2 regions of the Streptomyces sp. NPDC050145 genome follow, and region 1 is predicted to be linked to the other one. Evidence: riboswitches for the same ligand, from Rfam matches in the RefSeq annotation. Region 1 holds a riboswitch; the other holds the start of a gene.
What was found. Region 1 has a riboswitch for cyclic di-AMP ahead of ACIBTU_RS27330 (NlpC/P60 family protein). Riboswitches for the same ligand answer to the same signal wherever they lie in the genome.
Positions count from the first base shown of each region.

Region 1 (3,640 bases):
ACCCGCTCCAGGAAGTCCGAGAGCGTGCCGCCGGAGGCCTCGGCCTGCGCGCCGCCCTCCTCGGCCGCACCCTCCTCCGCCGCGTTCTCCTGCTCGAACTCCAGGGCCACGGCCGCGAGTTCCTGAAGGTTCTCGATGCGGGTCTCGTCCTGCGGGTCGGTGGAGGCCTGGAGCTCGGCCAGGTATCCGGTGCGCTCCAGGACGGCCTCGAGGACCGTCGCCGGGCCCGCGCCGGACTCGACGATCGTGCGCAGGTCCTCCATCAGCGTGTTGAACCGCTTCACCGCGTTCGTCGAGCGGGACGCCATCCCGTACGCCTCGTCGACCCGGCGCAGGGCCTGCGGGAAGGAGATCTTCTCGCGCTGGGAGAGGGCGTCGATCATGGCCTCGGCGCGGTCGCCGATGCCGCGCTTCGGCACGTTCAGAATCCGGCGCAGCGGGACGGAGTCCTCCGGGTTGGCGAGGACCCGCAGGTAGGCGAGGACGTCCCGGACCTCCTTGCGCTCGTAGAAGCGGACGCCGCCGACGACCTTGTACGGGAGGCCGACGCGGATGAAGACCTCTTCGAAGACACGGGACTGCGCGTTCGTCCGGTAGAAGACGGCGACGTCGCCGGCCTTCGCGTCGCCCGCGTCGGTCAGCCGGTCGATCTCGTCGGCGACGAACTGGGCCTCGTCGTGCTCGGTGTCCGCGACGTAGCCGGTGATCTGGGCGCCCGCGCCCGCGTTCGTCCACAGGTTCTTGGGCCTGCGGGACTCGTTGCGCTCGATGACCGCGTTGGCCGCGGAAAGGATTGTCTGGGTCGAGCGGTAGTTCTGCTCGAGGAGGATCGTCGTCGCGTCGGAGTAGTCCTCCTCGAACTGGAGGATGTTGCGGATCGTGGCGCCGCGGAAGGCGTAGATCGACTGGTCGGCGTCACCCACGACGCACAGCTCGGCCGGGCCGGGGTCGTCCGTGGCCGGCGGCGCGTCCATGCCCGCCTCCACCTCCGCGTCGTGGGCGGCGGCGGTGCCGACCAGCTCGCGGACCAGGGCGTACTGCGCGTGGTTCGTGTCCTGGTACTCGTCGACCAGGACGTGCCGGAAGCGGCGGTGGTAGTGCTCGGCGACGTCCGGGAAGGCGCGCAGCAGATTGACCGTCGTCATGATCAGGTCGTCGAAGTCCAGCGCGTTCGCCTCGCGCAGGCGGGACTGGTACATCGCGTAGGCCTGGGCGAGGGTCTTCTCGAAACCGTCGGCGGCCTGGGCGGCGAAGTCCTCCTCGTCGATCAGCTCGTTCTTCAGGTTGCTGATCTTGGCACTGAAGGACTTCGGCGGGAACTTCTTCGGATCCAGGTCCAGGTCGCGGCAGACCAGGGCCATGAGCCGCTTGCTGTCGGCCGCGTCGTAGATCGAGAAGGAGGACGTGAAGCCGAGCCTCTTGGACTCGCGGCGCAGGATGCGGACGCAGGCGCTGTGGAAGGTGGAGACCCACATCGCGTTCGCCCGCGGGCCCACCAGGGCCTCCACGCGCTCCTTCATCTCGCCCGCGGCCTTGTTCGTGAACGTGATCGCGAGGATCTGGCCGGGGTGCACGCCGCGCTGGGCGAGCAGGTACGCGATGCGGTGCGTGAGGACGCGGGTCTTGCCGGAGCCGGCGCCGGCGACGATGAGCAGGGGGGAGCCGCCGTGCACCACGGCCGCCCGCTGGTTCTCGTTCAGCCCGTCCAGGAGGGCCGCCGGGTCCAGGGCGGGGCGGGGCGCCCCGTCGCGGTAGTGCGTGTCCCGGTCCACGGGCGCGTCGAACTTCCCCCCGAACAGGTCGTCCGGGAGCGGCTCGGGGGCCCCGTGGTGCTCGGGGTCGTCCTCGGGCGGCGGCGGGGGCTCCTCCGCGGGGGACTGGAGGCCGGCCAGGAAGCTGTCGTCAAAGAGGCTGCTCATCGCTCTCCGAGTCTAGGCCGCCCCACCGACAGCCCGCCGTCACCTTCACCGAGACGCTCCTCGCATTCACGGAGACACCCCTCACGACACCCTTTGCGATGACCCGGTCACCCAGCGCGACAGCAAAGCCCGTTCGGGGCCCGCGGCGTAGAGATCATGAAAATGGTCACGAAAATGTATCGGGCATATCGAACATCAACCTTCACAGCAGCAACACGAGTTGGCTACGGTGCTGCGCGGGCAGCCCGTCCCCCCGCCCGCGAACAACGCGGCGAGCGGGCAGCCCCCGCCGAGTCCCGTACGCCGAGAGGCAGGGAACCGGGGACCCACCGACCTTGGGGTGAATCGGTCAACAGTCCGGCGGCGCCGGATGGTTGACCGTAGGGCAGCCTTCCGTACGACGTGCACCACCGCGCACCGAAGCGATGGGCACGGGCCCGAACCCGACAGCTAACTCGGTAGGCGGACCACGGAAGGAGTCGCCTGCTTTGGCGTCGCACCGCAAGCCGCGTACCCGCTCCCGGATGACCGGAGGCACCCGTACGACCTCCGCGGTCGGCATCACGACCGCGGCCCTCACCTCCGTCGCCCTGCTCTCGCAGACGGCCCAGGCCGCTCCGGCCCAGCCCGCGAAGCCGAGCCTCGAAGAGGTGCAGAAGAAGGTCGACACGCTCTACCGCCAGGCCGAGGTGGCCACGCAGAAGTACAACGCGGCGCAGGAGCGGACCACCGGCAAGAAGAAGCAGGTCGATCACCTCCTCGACGACATCGCGCAGCGCACCGAGAAGATGAACACGGCCCGCGAGGAGCTGGGCCGGTTCGCCGCCGCGCAGTACCGCACGGGCGGGGTGAGCGACACGGCGACGATGTTCCTCGCGGAGAACCCCGAGGACTACTTCGCCCAGGACCAGCTGATGAGCCGGCTGACGTCCCGCCAGAAGAAGGCGGTCGACGACTACCAGGTGCAGCAGCGCGAGACGGCGAAGAAGCGCACCGAGGCGCAGGAGAGCCTCAAGCAGCTGACCACGTCGCAGACCGAGCTGAAGACGTCCAAGCAGACCGTCCAGACCAAGCTCGCCGACGCGCGGAAGCTGCTGTCGGATCTGACAGCCGAGGAGAAGGCGCGGCTCGCCGCGATCGAGCGGCAGAAGCAGGAGGCGGCCCGCAAGAAGGCCGCCGAGCTGGCCGCGAAGCAGAAGGCCGAGGAAGAGGCCAAGCGGAAGGCCGCGGAGGAGGCGCAGCAGCAGGAGGACGCCTCCGGGTCCGGTTCCTCGACGGGCTCCGGCTCGGACACCGGTTCGGGTTCCTCGACCGGCGGCTCCGGCTCGACGGACACCTCGTACGCCACGAAGGCCGCGAAGGCCCTCGCCTTCGCCAAGGCCCAGGAGGGCAAGCCGTACGTGTGGGGCGCGACGGGCCCGGACTCGTACGACTGCTCGGGGCTGACCGGGGCGGCCTGGAAGGCGGCCGGGGTCTCGCTGCCGCGCACCACCTGGGACCAGGTGGAGTTCGGCACGACGGTCCCGCTGTCCGACATCCAGCCCGGTGACCTGGTCTTCTTCTACGACGACATCAGTCACGTCGGCATCTACAAGGGCGACGGGATCATGATCCACGCCCCGAAGCCGGGCGCGTACGTGCGCGAGGAGTCCATCTACTACGACGGCACGGCGTCGATCCACAGCGTGGTGCGCCCCGCCTGACGTCGCTCACGGTTACGT
Region 1 is NZ_JBITJS010000014.1:148,321-151,960, forward strand. It holds gene pcrA (DNA helicase PcrA) at 1-1,919, opposite strand, end outside; cyclic di-AMP (ydaO/yuaA leader) riboswitch at 2,197-2,400, shown strand; gene ACIBTU_RS27330 (NlpC/P60 family protein) at 2,408-3,622, shown strand.

Region 2 (3,640 bases), on a different contig from region 1:
GCCCACCCGCGGTGAACGGAAGCACCTGGATCCGGACATGCGGCAGCCGCGCCGCCTCCACCAGCCACGCCAACTGCCCCTCCAGCACCCCCGGTCCGCCCACCACGCGCCGCAGCACCGCCTCGTCGAGCACGGCGGTCAGCTCCAGCGGCGGGTCCGCCCGCAGCACGTCCTGCCGCGCGAGCCGTACCTCCACCAGGGCGTCGATGTGCCGCTCCGGCGTCCCGGCGAGCACCGAACGCGTCACCGCGCGGGCGTACTCCGGCGTCTGCAGCAGCCCCGGCACCACGCTCGTCTCCAGCGTGCGGATGCGACAGGCCTGCGACTCCAGACTGATGAAGTCCCGGTACGAGGGCGGCAGCAGCCCCCGGTAGGCGTGCCACCAGTGCTGGACGCCCGCGTCGTCACCGCCGGCCAGCGCGACCACCAGCTCGCGCAGCCGGGGATCCCTGGCCTCCAGCGCGTCGAGCAGCAACAGCACGTCCGACGGCTTCACGCCACTGCGGCCCGTCTCGATGCGGCTCACTTTCGACTGGTGCCAGCCCACGAGCCGGGCCGCCTCGCCACTGGTGAGCCCGGCGCTCACCCGGAGCGCGCGCAACTCGGCGCCGAGCTTGCGGCGCCGCACCGCGGGACCGTACTTCATGCTGACTCCTCAGGCTTCGCGGCGCGGCGGCCGCATCCTCCCGGCCCGTTCGGCTGCGCTCACCCGCACGACGGTAGAACACCGCGCGTGCGGCCGCCCAAATACGGTCTACCGTCGTAGAGTTCACCGCTTCGAGCGACAGATATATGCATATCTTGGGGGATCGGCTGCCCGTGAGCAGGCCCAAGTGGCACTCTGGCGCGAAGCAGTCGGGGGCCGCGCGCGAGAGATCCGCGAGTGCCGGACAAGCGGCCCCGGCGGGAAAGGGACGACGTCGCCATGGCAGATCACCAGGAAGCATCCGTCACGCTGCCGAGCGACGCCGCATCGGTGTCGGCCGCCCGCTCCTACGTCGCCACCGTGCTGACCGAATGGGGCATGCCGGTGGACTGCGACACCGCCGACACGGTCCGCCTCATCGTCTCGGAGCTCGCGACCAACGCGGTGCAGCACACCCGCGGACAGTCACCCACGTTCACCGTCGACCTCGCGCTGGAGCGGGACGAGCACCTGCGCATCGGCGTCACGGACAGTCACCCGCGCTATCCCAAGCGCCTGCCCGCCGCGGTCCAGCAGGACAACGGCCGGGGCATGGTGATCATCCGCTGTCTCACCGCGGAGTGCGGCGGCAGACTCTCGGTCGCCCCGACCCCCGAGGGCGGCAAGACGGTGTGGATCGCCCTGCCCTGGGTGACCGCGGCGCCGACGTCCGTGTACTGATCCTCGAACCGGCGGGCCCCGGTGCGGCCTCGACCGCCCCCGGGCTCTCGTCAGGCCGGCGGAGCCGCTCGCCGCCTGACGAGCGCTCGCCGCAGCAGCCACGGCATGACCGCCCACAGGCCCGCGCACACGACGAAGGTGCCCACGCCCGCCGCGATGCCCGCGGCGCGGTTCAGCGTCACGTCGACCACCAGGAGCACCGAAGCGCTCAGGGCGAGCACCAGCGCCGCCATGCCGCAGGCCGCGAGCCGCGAGGACACCCGCACGATCTGCGGCTTCGCGCCGAGGTGGAACAGGACGCGGTGCACGGCCGCCGGCGCGGTCAGCAGGGCGGCCGCCAGGACCGCGAGCAGCAGCGTCGTCACGTACGTGGCCCGCTGCACGGTGTCCAGGGACGGGAAGCGGGCCGTGAACGCGAGGGTGAGCAGGAAGGCGAACAGGAACTGCACCCCGGTCTGCATGACGCGCAGCTCCTGCAGCAGCTCACCGAAGTTGCGGTCGGCCCGCTCCAGCGGCGTCTCGTTGCGCTCGTCGTCCATGACGCATGGGTAACCGCCGGCGCGGTTCTCAACCCCTCACGACCCCCCGGGCGGCCGTGCGGCGGGCCTCAGCGCACCCGGCCGTACCAGACGCTCTTCGTCCAGATCTTCTGCAGCCGCACGACGTCCCCGGTCTTGGGGGAGTGCCAGATGCGTCCCTTCCCGGCGTAGATGCCGACGTGGTAGACGCTGCGGCCCGAATGGAAGAACACCAGGTCACCCTGCTTGCGGGTGGAGGCCGAGACATGGCGGGTCTTGTTGTACTGCTGCGCGGCGGTGCGGGGCAGGCTCTTGCCCGCGCGCTTGAACGAGTAGAGCGTCAGTCCGGAACAGTCGAACCGGTGCGGCCCGGTGGCGCCCCACCTGTAGGGCGCTCCCTTCTTCGAAGCCGCGATCTGCAGTGCCTTGGTGGAGGCTGTCGCCGCCGAGGCCTCGGCGGCCGCGCCGGGGACCATCAGGCCCGCTCCGGCGACCGCGAAGGTCAGGGCCGAGGCCGTTCCGGCCCGGCTGAGCAGCGAGGGAACACGATTGAGCGCAGTCATGCGCAACCCTTCGTCAACCGCCTGCGAAGGATGACCTGTCGGGTTCGGACTGGCGAAGACGCCCGGCCGCACAACGCGGCTTCACCCCAAGGGCCCCTCGCCCGCAACTCCGGCTGAGCTGCGGCGGCGGCCCGTCGTACCTGGGTCCTCCACTCCTGCCGATGCACTTCTGTCGACCTGGCATCCGTGCGGCGGCAGGACTCGGCGTCCGCACGGACCGCCCCGCCGCTGTGGCGGGGGCTTGTCGTCGGAAGGGATCTTGACGCACTCGTGTCGTGAAATCCGAGTTGAACCAGCGGTAAGTGAGGCTCCTCACGCTTGGCCCGTTCAGGTGGACAGTGCGGCATTCGATCTTCGGTCGAGGGTGTCGACCATGCCCGTACCAGCGGCGGAACCGAAGATTCCGCTGTCCGCCTACGGTTCTGGCGCAACTCCTTCGGCCCCTAAGTGCGTACGGGCGTCTACGCCGAACGGGGGTACCTCTTCTGGCTCGTTTGGGTCGCCCCGCAGACGCTTCGGGCCGGATCGAGCCGTCGATGACCGCGGAGGTCCTCAACCGACCGTTTCGGGCGGCAAAGTGACCCTCTGTGTTCGCCTCTCGCCGTCGAGGACCCGCAGCGCGCGGGCGAGGGTCGCCGCGTGGACCTGGCTCTCGCCCCTCCGGTGCATCAGGTCGAGCGCGTCCCGCAGTTCGGTCGCCCGGCTCACGAGCGCCTGCGCCGCGCGCAGCCCCCGGTAGGTGTCGTCGCCCCGCGCCGGATTGATCCGCGCGATCAGATCGACCACCTCCAGATAACGGTCGATGAGCTCGCACTCGGCCCGTGTCAGCGAGGGCAGGGGCGGCAGTTCGGGTGGGTACATCGACGTGTCACCTCCGTCCGGGCGTGCCCTGCGCCGACGACTTGCGGCTCTGCACGACCTGGTCCACCAGGCCGTGCTCCAGGGCCTGTTCGGCCGTGAGGACCGTGTCCCGCTCGATGTCCGCGTGCACCTGGTCCCGGGACCGGGACGAGTGCCGCGCGAGCATCTCCTCCAACTGCTCGCGCATCCGCACGATCTCCCGCGCCTGCAGCTCCAGGTCGGTGGGCTGCCCCTGGACCGGCTCCGGCAGGGCCGGCTGGTCGAGCACCACGCGGGCGCCCGGCAGCATCGTCCGCTTCCCGGGAGCCCCGGCCGCGAGCAGCACGGCCGCG
Region 2 is NZ_JBITJS010000011.1:118,196-121,835, forward strand. It holds gene ACIBTU_RS22910 (helix-turn-helix domain-containing protein) at 1-646, opposite strand, end outside; gene ACIBTU_RS22915 (ATP-binding protein) at 926-1,366, shown strand; gene ACIBTU_RS22920 (DUF6328 family protein) at 1,417-1,905, opposite strand; gene ACIBTU_RS22925 (C40 family peptidase) at 1,974-2,447, opposite strand; cyclic di-AMP (ydaO/yuaA leader) riboswitch at 2,451-2,577, opposite strand; gene ACIBTU_RS22930 (hypothetical protein) at 3,000-3,308, opposite strand; gene ACIBTU_RS22935 (ATP-dependent Clp protease proteolytic subunit) at 3,316-3,640, opposite strand, start outside.
Region 2: it holds a riboswitch for cyclic di-AMP, as region 1 does, so the genes downstream of both, ACIBTU_RS22925 (C40 family peptidase) here and ACIBTU_RS27330 (NlpC/P60 family protein) in region 1, are expected to answer to the same signal.